3 regions of the Nonomuraea sp. NPDC049649 genome follow, and region 2 is predicted to be linked to each of the others. Evidence: riboswitches for the same ligand, from Rfam matches in the RefSeq annotation. Region 2 holds a riboswitch; each other region holds the start of a gene.
The links. Region 2 has a riboswitch for cobalamin ahead of AB0J42_RS24330 (VWA domain-containing protein). Riboswitches for the same ligand answer to the same signal wherever they lie in the genome.
Positions count from the first base shown of each region.

Region 1 (4,239 bases), on a different contig from region 2:
ACCGCGGTGGCGTTCGCGCTGCTGGCGCTCCACCTGGGCCGGGTGCGCGACCTGTCGCCGGCCGACGGCCGGCGCATCTGCGAGGGCCTGCGCAGGCTGCCCGACCAGGTGGAGGAGATCCTCACCCAGGGCGACAAGATCGCCGAGCTGGCGCGCAAGTACGCCAAGCACGCGGGCATGATGTTCGTCGGCCGGGTCCGCGGCTACCCGGTGGCCCGGGAGGGCGCGCAGAAGCTCAAGGAGATCTCGTACGTGCACGCCGAGGCCTACCCGGCCAGTGAGCTCAAGCACGGCCCGCTCGCGCTGATCGGCCCGGAGATGCCGACGGTGGCGATCGTCCCCGACGACGAGCTGCTCGACAAGAACCTCACCACGCTCGGCGAGATCCGCGCCCGCGGCGGCAGCGTGCTGATGGTCGGCCACCGCGAGCCGGACGCCAAGCTGGCCGAGGACTGCATCGTGGTGCCCAAGAACGAGATCGAGCTGGACCCGATCCTGCTCACGATCCCGCTCCAGCTCTTCGCCTACCACGCCGCGGTGGCGCTGGGCAGGGACGTCGACAAGCCCCGCAACCTGGCCAAGAGCGTTACGGTCGAGTAGCGGAAAGGCGGGGTTAGCAAACCCTTACCGTTCGGCTGGGTCATAGTCGGAATCCCGCCCGTGTCGCCCGCGGAGGTGAGCGCCTAGGCTCGAAAAGGTGCCTCAGTCAGACCCTCACACTCCCAACCCCGACACTCCCAATCTCGCCCGGATGTACGACTACCTCCTCGGCGGGAAGGACAACTTCGCGGTCGACCGCGAGGCCCTGGACCGGCTGGCCGACCTCATCCCGGAGGCGGTGCCGCAGGCGCGCGCCGCCCGGGGGTTCCTCCAGCGCGCGGTACGATACGCCGCCGCGCAGGGCGTCGACCAGTTCCTGGACGTGGGCAGCGGCCTGCCCACGCAGGGCAATGTGCACGAGGTGGTCCCGGACGCCCGGGTCGTCTACGTCGACCACGACCCGGTGGTGGCCGAGCACGGGCGGGCGCTGCTGGGCGACCGGGACCGGGCGGTCTTCGTCGAGGCCGACCTGCTCGACCCGGTGCGGATGCTGGACCAGGCCGCCGCCCACCTCGACCCGGCCCGCCCGGTCGGGGTGCTGCTGGTGTCGGTGCTCCACTTCGTGCCCGACAGCGTGAACCCGCACGCCGTGCTCGCCTGCCTGCGGGGTGCGCTGGCGCCGGGCAGCCACCTGGCGATCGCGCACGCCACCTCCTCGGGCGACGCCCCGGCGGGCGGCACCCGCCGGGGCCCGGAGGAGATCCAGGCGTTCTTCGGCGACTTCGTCATGGTCGAGCCCGGCCTGGTGCAGGCCCACGAGTGGCGGCCCGACCGGCCGCGGCTGGTCGGCGGCACCCGGCTGCCGCTGCTGGCCGGGATGGCCTGGAAACCTTAGCGGGTGATATCCGGCATGTGTAACTCTGTGTGATCTGTCAATAACCTGAAGTGGATACTTCGGGGGAGGCGGTTCATGCGGCGAAGGCGGTTCCTCACATCGGGCCTGGGAGTGGCCGCCTGCCTGGCGGGCTGCGGCCGGTCTGCGGGGAAGCCGCCCGGCTCGTACGAGATCCTGCCCGGCGGCGAGCGCTGGGGGCGCGTCGCCGACGCGTTCGCCCGGGCGGCCCGCGCGGAAGGCTACAAGGTCGGCGGGCCGGGGCCGGTCACCACGCTCACCGTCACCGGGCTGCCCGCGCTCGCCGCCGCCGCGCTGAACGCGGCCGAGTCGCCCCTCGACGGCGCCACCCCGCTCGCCCGGCTGGCCGGCGAGGTGGGGGTGGTGCTGGTGCCGCAGGACTCGCGGTTCGCCACCTTCGACGCGTTCGGCGCCCACCTGCGCGCCGGTCCCGCCGGGACGCCGCTCGCGGGCGGGCCGCAGGGCTCGCCCGACCATCTGCTGTTCGGGCTCATCGCCCGGGGACTCGGCGCCGACACGCGGCAGGTCGACTACACCGGCTACCCCGGCACCGCCGAGGCCGCGGGCGCGCTGCTGGCCGGGCGCGTCGCCGCCGCGGCCGGCACGCTCGCCGGCTGGCGGCCCTACATCGACGGGGGCCGGGTGCGGGTGCTGGCCGTCTCGTGCGCCGAGCGGTTCCCCGGGGTGGACGCGCCCAGCCTGCTGGAGTGCGGAGTCCGGGTCAACTTCACGAGCTGGAGCGCCGCCGTCGGGCCCGGCGACATGCCCGAGACGGCCCGCGCCGCGGCCGTCGGCATGTGCGAGGAGGTGACCGGCTCGCCCGGCTGGCGCCGCACCTGCCAGGAGGGCGGCTGGTCGGTGGTCCCGCTGGCCGGGGAGCTCTTCGCCGCCTGGGTCGCCGCCGAGATCCGCCGCACCAAGACCGTGCTCCAGGACCTCGGCCTCCTCGAAAGCGGCAAGGGCACAACATGATGTGGTGGTTGCGGAAGCAGCCACTAGATGTAGGATCACGTTCGTTCGCCGGTCCGCCCCCGCCCGGGGCGGCGCAAAAGGGAACCCGGTGCGAATCCGGGGCTGCCCCGCAGCGGTGAGCGGGAACGACCGCCGTCAACGAGCACTGGAAGCCATCCGGGAAGCGACGGCCAGTAGGAGTGTGCCAGACGCCCGCGAGCCCGAAGACCTGCCGGCGATCCACCATGTCCAGGGCCTCGAGGGAGGGCCCGGGGGCGTAGCGGCGCGCGCCGCCGTGCTCTCGCGTGCCCTCACGGGGCCGAGCTCGCGAGGAGAGAGCACGTGACACAGATCGTCGAGGGTGACCGGCGGCAGGCCATCGAGGAGGCCGCCGCCCGGGTGATCACCGACCCGGCGAACTCGCGGGTGGCCGCCGGGCTGCTCGCCGAGGAGATCGCCGAGGAGGCCGCCGCGGAGGGGGTGCGGACGTTCTCCGAATCCGTCGCCGCCACCCACGCGGCCGGGCTGATCCAGGACGGGCTCGCGGAGTTCGTCGCCGCGCACGCCGCCGAGCTGGACGCGCTCGTCCGCGACGAGGCGGACGGCCGCTTCGAGTACTTCGGGCTGCGCACCGTCTACGACCGCTACCTGCTGCGCCACCCCGTCAGCCGGGCCGTGCTGGAACGGCCCCAGCACTTCTTCCTCCGCGTCGCCTGCGGGCTGTCGCGGACCGTCGCCGAGGCCGCCGAGCTCTACCGGCTGATGTCCAGCCTGTCCTACCTGCCCAGCTCGCCGACGCTGTTCAACGCGGGCGCGCGCCGCCCGCAGCTCTCGTCGTGCTTCCTGCTCGACTCGCCGCGCGACGAGCTGGAGGCGATCTACGAACGGTACGGTCAGGTCGCCCGGCTGTCGAAGTACGCGGGAGGCATCGGCATCTCGTGGACCCGGATCCGCTCCCGCGGCTCGCTGATCCGCGGCACCAACGGCCACTCCAACGGCATCGTCCCGTGGCTGCGCACCCTGGACGCCTCGGTCGCCGCGGTCAACCAGGGCGGCCGGCGCAAGGGCGCCGCCTGCGTCTACCTGGAGACCTGGCACGCCGACATCGAGGAGTTCCTGGAGCTGCGCGACAACACCGGCGAGGACGCCCGCCGCACCCACAACCTCAACCTGGCCAACTGGGTGCCCGACGAGTTCATGCGCCGCGTCGAGGCCGACGAGGTCTGGTCGCTGTTCGACCCGAAGGAGGTCCCCGACCTGCCCGACCTGCACGGCGAGGCGTTCACCCGCGCCTACCGGGCCTACGAGGCCGAGGGCCGCCACGTACGGCAGATCCCGGCCAGGACCCTGTACGGCCGGATGATGCGCACGCTCGCGCAGACCGGCAACGGCTGGATGACCTTCAAGGACGCGGCCAACCGCACCTCCAACCAGACCGCCCGGCCGGAGAACGTCATCCACCTGTCCAACCTGTGCACCGAGATCCTGGAGGTCACCAGCGACGGCGAGACCGCGGTCTGCAACCTCGGCTCCGTCAACCTCGCCGCCCACCTCGACGGGCACAGCGGCCTCGACTGGGAGCGGCTGCGCGCCACCGTCCGCACCGCCGTGCGGTTCCTGGACCGCACCATCGACCTCGGCTTCTACCCGACGCCCGAGGCCGAGAAGGCCAACCTGCGCTGGCGGCCCGTCGGGCTCGGCGTGATGGGGCTGGCCGACGTGTTCTTCGCACTCCGCCTGCCGTTCGACTCGCCGCGGGCGCTGGAGCTGTCCACCCGCATCGCCGAGGAGATCGCGCTGGCCGCCTACGACACCTCGGCCGACCTGGCAGCCGA
Region 1 is NZ_JBFAOH010000010.1:193,565-197,803, reverse strand. It holds gene glmS (glutamine--fructose-6-phosphate transaminase (isomerizing)) at 1-600, shown strand, start outside; gene AB0J42_RS16515 (SAM-dependent methyltransferase) at 698-1,435, shown strand; gene AB0J42_RS16510 (tripartite tricarboxylate transporter substrate-binding protein) at 1,511-2,425, shown strand; cobalamin riboswitch at 2,458-2,656, shown strand; gene AB0J42_RS16505 (ribonucleoside-diphosphate reductase subunit alpha) at 2,747-4,239, shown strand, end outside.
Region 1: linked by a shared signal. The riboswitch ahead of AB0J42_RS16505 (ribonucleoside-diphosphate reductase subunit alpha) and the one ahead of AB0J42_RS24330 (VWA domain-containing protein) in region 2 are both predicted to bind cobalamin.

Region 2 (4,239 bases):
GGGTGACCGGGACTCCGGCGAGCGCCGGAACGGCGATCGCGGAGCTGACCCCGGGCACGACGCGCACCGGCACGCCCGCCTCGGTGCAGGCGATGACCTCCTCCATGCCGCGCCCGAAAACGAACCCGTCCCCGCCCTTGAGCCGCACCACCCGCCGGCCGGCCCGCGCGTGGGTGATGAGGAGTTCGTTGATCCGCTCCTGCGGGGTGAAGGGGCCGCGGGGCATCTTGGAGACGTCCACGATCTCGGCGCCGGGGGCGGCCCACTCCAGCGCCCCGGCCGGGGCCAGATGGTCGACCAGCAGCACGTCGGCCTGTTCGACGGCGGCGCGGCCGGCGACGGTCATGAGCCCGGCGTCGCCGGGCCCGCCGCCGACGAGAACGACCGCCCCGGGGCTCAGGGCTTCGAGCGTGCCCATCAGGCGACCCGGCCGGTGACCACGTTCACGAGCCCGCCGGCGCTGACCCGGGCCATCGGCACGTGCTCGGCGCGCAAGTGGCCCGCCAGCACCTCGGCGAGGCCCAGCCTGAGCGGGCCGTCCTCGCAGTCGACGACGACGCTCGGCACCCCGAGGGCGGCCAGGCAGCCGGCGGCCTGCCGGGAGCGGGCCACCGCGTCGGCCCCTGAGGTGGCGCGGCCGTCGGTGACGAGAACCAGCAGCGGGCGCATCCGCGCGTCGCGCAGCCGTTCCCTGCGCAGCACCCGATGGGCCTCCACCAGGGCCTCGGCCAGCGGTGTGCGTCCTCCGGCGGGCAGTTCGTCCAGGAGAGCGGCGGCCACCTCCACCGACCCGGTCGGCGGCAGGGTGAGTGCGGCGCCGTCACCCCGGAAGCTGATCAGCGCCACCTTGTCGCGGCGGCGGTAGGCGTCGGTGAGCAGGGAAAGGATCGCGGTCTTGACCTGGACCATGCGACGCCGCGCCGCCATCGACCCCGAGGCGTCCACACAGAAGAGCAGCAGATTGGCCTCCCGCCCCTCCCGCACGGCGACGCGCAGGTCAGCGGGGAGCAGCACGACCCGCCTGCCGGTCCTGTCGCCGACGTCGCGGCACTCGGCGGCTGCACCCTGGGCGGCGTGCCCCTGGGCGGCGTGGCGTTCTGCGGCGGCGCGCAGCGTCTCGACCAGGTGGAGCGGGCCGGTGCCCGTGCCGCTGCCGACGCGGCGTCCGCTGGAGCCCAGGGCTCTGCTGCGGCGACCGGGGCTGCCCTGGCCTACGCCGTCGACGGTGAAGAGCCGGGGCCGGTACGCCGCCTGGGCCCGATCGACGGTCTCGCCGCCCGGGGCGGCGGGCTGTCTGGAACGCTCGGGTTCCCTCGGGGATTCGGCTTCCGTGTCGGGGGCGGTGTCGGCGGGTTTGGGGCTGGTGTCGGCGGTCTCGTAGTCGGACGCCTCGGCCTGGTTCTCGACCGATGCCCCGCCGGGCGCGTCCCCGGCCTGGTCCTCGACCGGCGTCTCCCCTGCTCGCTCCTCGCCCGGTGCGTCCTCGGTCGGTGCTGCGCCGGGTGGGTCTCCGTCCGGCGGCTGCGGGGGTTGCGGTAGTTCGTCGTCGCCGAGTACGCGGTCGAGCAGGTCCTCGTCGATGCCGGGGGCGTCGAACGGGTTCCGGCGGCGGCGGTGCGGCAGCGCCAGCAGGGCCGCCGCCCGGATGTCGTCGCGGGTGACGTGCCGGCGGCCCGTCCAGGCGGCGTGGGCGACGGCGGTGCGGGCCGTGACGATGTCGGCGCGCAGGCCGTCCACCTCGAACGCGGCGCACACTTCGGCGATCTTGAACATGGCGGCGTCGCCCAGCAGCACGCCGCCGAGCCGGGCGCGGGCGTCGGCGATCCGGCGGGTCAGGTCGTCCTGCCGGTCGGCGTAGCGGGCCGCGAAGGCCGCGGGGTCGCGGTCGTACGCGAGGCGCCGGCGCACGATCTCGACGCGCCGGCCTGGGTCGCGCGGGGCGGCCGCCTCGACGGTCAGGCCGAACCGGTCGAGCAACTGGGGGCGGAGCTCGCCCTCCTCGGGGTTCATGGTGCCGATCAGTACGAAACGAGCCGCGTGGCTCAGCGACACCCCGTCGCGCTCGACGGTGACGCGGCCCGTCGCGGCGGCGTCCAGCAGGAGGTCCACCAGGTGGTCGTGGAGCAGGTTGACCTCGTCCACGTAGAGGACGCCGCGGTGCGCGCGGGCCAGCAGCCCCGGCTCGAACTCGACGGCTCCCCTGGTGAGCGCCTTCTCCAGGTGCAGCGACCCGAGCACTCTGTCCTCGGTCGCTCCGACGGGCAGTTCGACGAGCCGCACCGGCCTGCCGGCCACCTCGGCGCCGGAGCCGAAGGGGCCGTCCGGTGACGACTCGGCCGGATCGCGCGGGTCGACGGAGAAGCGGTCTCCCTCGTACACCTCGATCCACGGAAGGACGTCGGCGAGGCCGCGGACGGTGGTGGACTTCGCGGTCCCCTTCTCGCCGCGGACGAGGACGCCGCCGATCTCCGGGCTGATCGCGGTGAGGACGAGGGCGAGGCCCATGTCGCCGAGGCCGGAGGCCGTCGAGGGGTCGTACTCGCAGCCGAGGATGGCAGAGAAGGGGTATTTCGTTGGCACGTGTGAGGCTCCCGCTCGCTAGGCCAGACGTCATCGACACGCGAGGCCGGTCTTCGGACTTGTCGAGTCGCTCACGAGGAGTGCTCGATTCACCGCAGCGGGCCTGTGCCGGAATCTCACCGGCTTCCCAGATTCTCCCCGTTGACCTTCCCCACCGTTTCCGATGGCTGGGCGCGGGGGCACCTCACGTTGACCACCACGATAGCCTCCCTTGACGTGCCAGTCTCCACAGGCCCTCTGCTGACCGTCGTCGGCGTCGGCGCGGACGGGCGGCTCGACGAGACCGCCGCCGCGCTGGTCCGCGACGCCGAGGTGCTGCTCGGCGGCCGTCGTCATCTGGCGGCCGTCCCCGAGGTGGCGGGTCAGCGGCGGCTGCCGTGGCCGTCGCCGCTGGCGGAGGGGCTGCCTGAGCTGCTGGACGGGCTGCGGGGGCGCCGCGTGGTGGCCCTGGCGTCCGGTGACCCGATGCTGTCGGGCGTCGGCACGACCCTGGTCCGTCTGCTGGGGGCCGGCGGCGTGCGGGTGCTCCCCGCGGTCTCCTCGCCCGCGCTGGCGCGGGCGCGCATGGGCTGGTCGGCCGAGGAGTCGGTGGTGGTGACCCTGGTGGGGCGGCACGAGGCCCGGCTGCTGCGGGAGGTCGCCCCGGGGCGGCGGCTGCTCCTGCTGACCTCCGGCCCCGGGACGCCGGCGGTCGTGGCCGGGCTGCTGGTGGACTCCGGCAACCCGGACGCGGTCGTCACGCTGCTCGGTGATCTGGGGAGCCCGGAGGAGTCGCGGGTGACCCGGACGGCCCGTGAGTGGGTGGACGTGCCCCCCGGCGAGGTTCCCGCCCTGCACGTGCTGGCCGTCGAGATCCCGGCGGCGAGCATCGGCTGGTCCTCGGCCTGGGTCGCGGGCCTGCCCGATGACGTCTTCGAGCATGACGGGCAGCTCACCAAGCGTGATCTGCGCGCCTCGGCGCTGGCCCGCCTCCGGCCCGCGCCCGGTCAGCATCTGTGGGACGTCGGGGCGGGGGCGGGGTCGGTCGGCATCGAGTGGCTGCGGGCGCATCCGGCGTGCCGGGCGACCGCCGTGGAGGCCGATCCGGCGCGTGCCGCGCGGATCGTGCGCAACGCCGTCCGGCTGGGTGTGCCGGACCTCCGCGTGGTCGAGGGGCGGGCGCCGGAGGCGCTCGCGGGTCTCGACGCCCCCGACGCGATCTTCGTCGGGGGCGGGGCGAGCAGGCCCGGTGTGCTCGACGTCTGCCTCTCGGCTTTGCGGCCGGGCGGGCGGCTGGTGGTGCACGGTGTCACGCTGGAGACCGAGCAGGTGCTGGCGGAGGCGTTCCGTGCCCGCGGCGGGGAGCTGACCCGGATCGCGGTGGAGACCGCCCGCCCGGTGGGGACGTTCACCGGGTGGACGCCGGCGCGCACCGTGACGCAGTGGAGTCTCAGTCTCTGAGCTTCGCCGACCGGTCCCGTCCGGCGCTGTAGAGGTAGGACTCCCCTCCGCCTCTCTGGTCGAGCGCCCGCCCGACCATGATCACTGCCGCCTGCCGGAGCCCGGCCTCCTCTACCTGGTCCGCGATCGTGCCGACCGTCCCGTGCAGGACCAGTTCCTGCGGCTGGCTGGCGCGGTACACGACGGCCACCGGGCAGTCCGGGCCGAGCACCGGCTCCA
Region 2 is NZ_JBFAOH010000021.1:28,001-32,239, reverse strand. It holds gene cobA (uroporphyrinogen-III C-methyltransferase) at 1-418, opposite strand, end outside; gene AB0J42_RS24330 (VWA domain-containing protein) at 418-2,580, opposite strand; cobalamin riboswitch at 2,607-2,779, opposite strand; gene cbiE (precorrin-6y C5,15-methyltransferase (decarboxylating) subunit CbiE) at 2,797-4,020, shown strand; gene AB0J42_RS24320 (SAM-dependent methyltransferase) at 4,010-4,239, opposite strand, start outside.

Region 3 (4,239 bases), on a different contig from region 2:
GCCGCCGCCAGCACCCCGGCGGCGGCCGGCGCGGGCACCAGCGACGAACCGAGATCGCCCAGATACTGGTCAGCCATACCCTTCAGCACGACGCCGGGGATCGCAGCCAGGGCGACGAGCGTGAGCAGCGTGCCGCCCGAGCGGCCGAGCAGCCGGGGCGGCGTGATCACCTGCCGGTGGCTGAGCAGGGCGATCGCCGCCGTCGCCGCTCCGGCCAGCGGCAGCGCCTCACCGAGCGTGTACCCGATGGCCCCGGACGGGAACGCGAACAGCAGCGCGAACGGCGACGTCACCACGACGGCCAGCCAGGCCAGCCGGAGTGCCTCCGTGCGGCGGTGCAACAGGACGGCGGCGAGCGCCCCTACGAGGGGCGCCAGCAGGACGATCGACTCCAGGACCTCCGCGCTCCCGGCTGGCCGGGCGATCAGCCGCTGCAGCAACGACAGCGCCACAAGGTAGACGGCGATCGCCCGGAGCTGCGGATGCGTCAGCGTGAACCGGACCCCCTCCACCGCCTCCCCCCACAGCCCCGCCCGCGGCGGTGCGGGCTCCTCGGCCACGTCCACCTGCCGGAACAGCAGCGCCGCGACCACGAACCCCGCGGCGGGCACCGCCAGCACCGTCACTACGAGCGGCGTGTACAACGGCCCCATGGTTGCGGCGGAGATCAGCGCCCCCGCCGAGGCGACCCCGTACAGCAGCGCGTTCACCGGCACGAACCGGTCCCGCCCGGTCACCGCCGGGAGGTAGGCCTCCACCGACAGCACACTCGTGAAGGCCACCAGCATCACGGCCCCGAGCGCCAGCATGAGGTGAACCTGCGTGACCGTGCCGGTCAGGACGGCGGGCACGAGCGAGCCGAGCGCGACCGCCCCGGCCACTCCCGACCAGACCAGCGCCGACCGGCGTGCCACCCGGTCCACCAGCACGCCCAGCGGCACCGGCAGCAGGAGCGCCAGCAGGCCTGCCAGCAGGATCACCGGCAACACGTCGAGGAGGCCATCCATGTCCAGGAACACGAGGAAGACGCCGGCCAGGCTCGTTTCGGCCCATAACGCAATCTGGAGGACCACGGCACCCGCGACGAAGGGCACGAGAGGCCGGTTGGAAGTGATCATGACGGCATCGTGTCATCGCGCGTGTCCGAGTAGGGTCACGAATCGGGACTGATCACGTGGAAAGGGATCACGATGGAGCCGGTGGCCGTCGGGCTGGTCGGAGCGGGACCGTGGGCCGAGATGGCGCACGCGCCTATGCTGGCCGCGGGCCCGCACACCAGGCTGGCCGGCGTCTGGGCGCGCAGGCCCGAGTCGGCCGCGCGGCTCGGCGCGCCCGTGTACGAGCGGCTGGAGGAGCTGTTCGACGCGTGCGAGGCGTTCGCGTTCTGCGTGCCGCCCGCGGTCCAAGCGGAGCTCGCGGTGCGGGCCGCGCGGGCGGGCAAGGCGCTGCTGCTGGAGAAACCGCTCGGCGACTCGCTGGCGAGCGCGCGCCGCCTCGCCGACGCGGTCGCCGAGTCGGGCGTGCCGAGCCAGCTCGTGCTCACCCTGCGGTACGCGGCGGGCACTCGGGCCTTCCTTGACCGGTGCCGTGAGATCGAGCCGTTCGGCGGGCACGCCGCGAACATCTCCGGCGTCCTCACCGGCGACCATCCGTTCGCCACCCCGTGGCGGCTGGAGCGGGGCGCGCTGCTCGACGCCGGGCCGCACATGCTGGACCTCATGGACGCCGCGCTCGGCCGCATCACCGGGGTGCGTGCCCACGGCCACCCGCTGCGCTGGACCGGGCTGCTGCTGGAGCACGAGGGCGGCGCGGTCAGCGAGATCTCGCTGACCCAGGCCGCGGCCGGCGACCCGCCGCCCGCCACCGCGGCCGTGTACGGCAGGAAGGGCACCGCGGTGCTGACCCCGGGCGGCGATCCGCTGCCCCTGGTGGCCGAGGAGTTCGCCCGCACGGTCCGGGAAGGCGGGCATCCGCTCGACGCCGCCCGCGGCCTCCACCTCCAGCAGGTGATCGAGGAGGCGGAGATCCAGCTCCGTACCCCTTGACGCCGACGCCTAAAGGAGGATTGATAGCGTTTGTCCGACGCGCAGTGCCGCAGCGAAGTCCGGTGAGAGTCCGGCGCTGTCCCGCAACTGTCATAGCCAGGTCGCCTGCCACTGCGTGACGTCATCATCCCTCGTGGAAAAGGGTGATCCGTCGCTTATCGCGGGTCTCTCGGTTCCGACAGTGTGAAAGGACTCTCTCGTGAGGCCCGTACGCAAGGCCCTCGCGGGCGCGCTGCTGGGAACGCTGCTCCTGGCCGGCTGCGGCCAGACCGGCACGACAGCCAACCCCGCCCCCGCCACCAGCCAGACCGCCACCACCGAGACCGGCGCCGGCTTCCCCGTGACGGTGGAGGCCGCCAACGGCAAGGTCACCATCGAGAAGAAGCCCGAGCGCATCGTCTCCCTGTCGAGCGTCCACACCGAGTCGCTCTTCGCCATCGGCGCCGGCCCCCAGGTGATCGCGGTCGACGACCAGTCGAACTACCCGCCCGAGGCGCCCAGGACCGAGCTGTCCGGCTTCAAGCCGAACGTCGAGGCGATCGTCGCCCAGAAGCCCGACCTGGTCGTGGTCAGCGACGACATCGACCACGTGGTCGCCGAGCTGACCAAGGTGAACGTCCCCGTCCTGCACGAGCCCGCCGCCGAAACCCTCGACGAGGCGTACCAGGAGATCCTCGACCTCGGCACCGCCACCGGCAACCTGGCCAAGGCCGAGGAGGTGGTCGACGGCATGAAGACCGCCCTGGACGAGCTGGCCGCCGGGGCCGCCGCCGGGAAGGGCCTGACCTACTACCACGAGCTCGACGAGACCCCGTACTCGCTCACGTCCAAGACGTTCATCGGCCAGATCTACGCCCTCTTCGGCCTGACCAACATCGCCGACGAGGCACCGGACGCGGCGGGCGGCTACCCCAAGCTGTCGGCCGAGTTCATCGCCCAGGCCGACCCCGACCTGATCTTCCTGGCCGACGTGAAGTGCTGCCGGCAGAACAAGGAGACCCTGGCCCAGCGCCCCGGCTGGAAGAACCTCACCGCCGTCAAGAAGGACCGGGTCATCGAGCTCGACGACGACATCGCCTCCCGCTGGGGGCCGCGCGTCGTCGACCTGGCGAAGGCCATCGGTGACGCGGTGGCGAAGACGGCCTCGGAGTAGTGCTCGCCGAGCAGGCCACCGGGCGGGCGCAGGACCCGGTGGCGCAGGTCAAGCCCGCCCGGGCCCGCCCGGGCGCGCTGCTCGTGGGGCTGGCGCTGCTGGCCGCCGTCATGATCGCCGGGCTGCTGGGCGGCGCCGCCGACATCGCGCCCTGGCAGGTCGTCCTCCAGGTCGCCGACTGGCTGCCGCTGGTGTCCGTCGACTCCGGGCTGGCGCCCGTCGAACAGGGGCTGCTGTACGAGCTGCGGCTGCCCAGGGTGCTGCTGGCGGCCGTGGTCGGCGGGCTGCTGGCCATGGCCGGGGCGGGATACCAGGGCGTCTTCCGCAACCCGCTGGCCGACCCGTACCTGCTGGGCGCCGCCGCCGGGGCCGGGCTGACCACCACCGTGGCCGTCGTGCTGCTGCCCGACTCGGCGCCCAGCACGCCCGTCGCGGCGTTCGTCGGCGCCGTCGGTGGCGTCTTCCTCGCCTACGGGCTGGGCAGCGCCGCCGGGAGGAACGGGGGCACCGCGACGCTGGTGCTGGCCGGGGTGGCCGTCACCTCGTTCCTCACCGCGGTCCAGACGTTCGTGCAGCAGCTCGGGGTCGAGGAGCTGCGGCGCGTCTACTCCTGGATCCTGGGCGACGTCGGCGGCGGCTGGGAACAGGTCCGGCTTGTCCTGCCGTACGCGGCCGTCGCCGCGGCGGTGCTGATGGTGCACGGGCGGATGCTGGACGTGCTCGCGGTCGGCGACGAGGAGGCCGGCGCGCTCGGTGTGCGGGCGGCCCGCGTCCGGTTCGTGGTGCTGCTGGCCGCCTCCCTGGCCACCGCCGCCGCGGTGGCGGTCAGCGGGCTCATCGGGTTCGTCGGCATCGTCGTGCCGCACGTGGTGCGGCGGCTCGCCGGCGGCTCCTACCGCAGCGTGCTGCCGCTCTCGCTGATCGGCGGCGCGACCTTCCTGGTCCTCGCCGACCTGCTCGCGCGGACCGTCATCGCCCCCGCCGAGCTGCCCATCGGGGTCGTCACCATGTTCGTCGGCGCGCCGTTCTTCGTGGCCGTGC
Region 3 is NZ_JBFAOH010000028.1:5,037-9,275, forward strand. It holds gene AB0J42_RS27595 (hypothetical protein) at 1-1,118, opposite strand, end outside; gene AB0J42_RS27600 (Gfo/Idh/MocA family oxidoreductase) at 1,191-2,045, shown strand; cobalamin riboswitch at 2,050-2,173, shown strand; gene AB0J42_RS27605 (ABC transporter substrate-binding protein) at 2,245-3,198, shown strand; gene AB0J42_RS27610 (iron ABC transporter permease) at 3,237-4,239, shown strand, end outside.
Region 3: linked by a shared signal. The riboswitch ahead of AB0J42_RS27605 (ABC transporter substrate-binding protein) and the one ahead of AB0J42_RS24330 (VWA domain-containing protein) in region 2 are both predicted to bind cobalamin.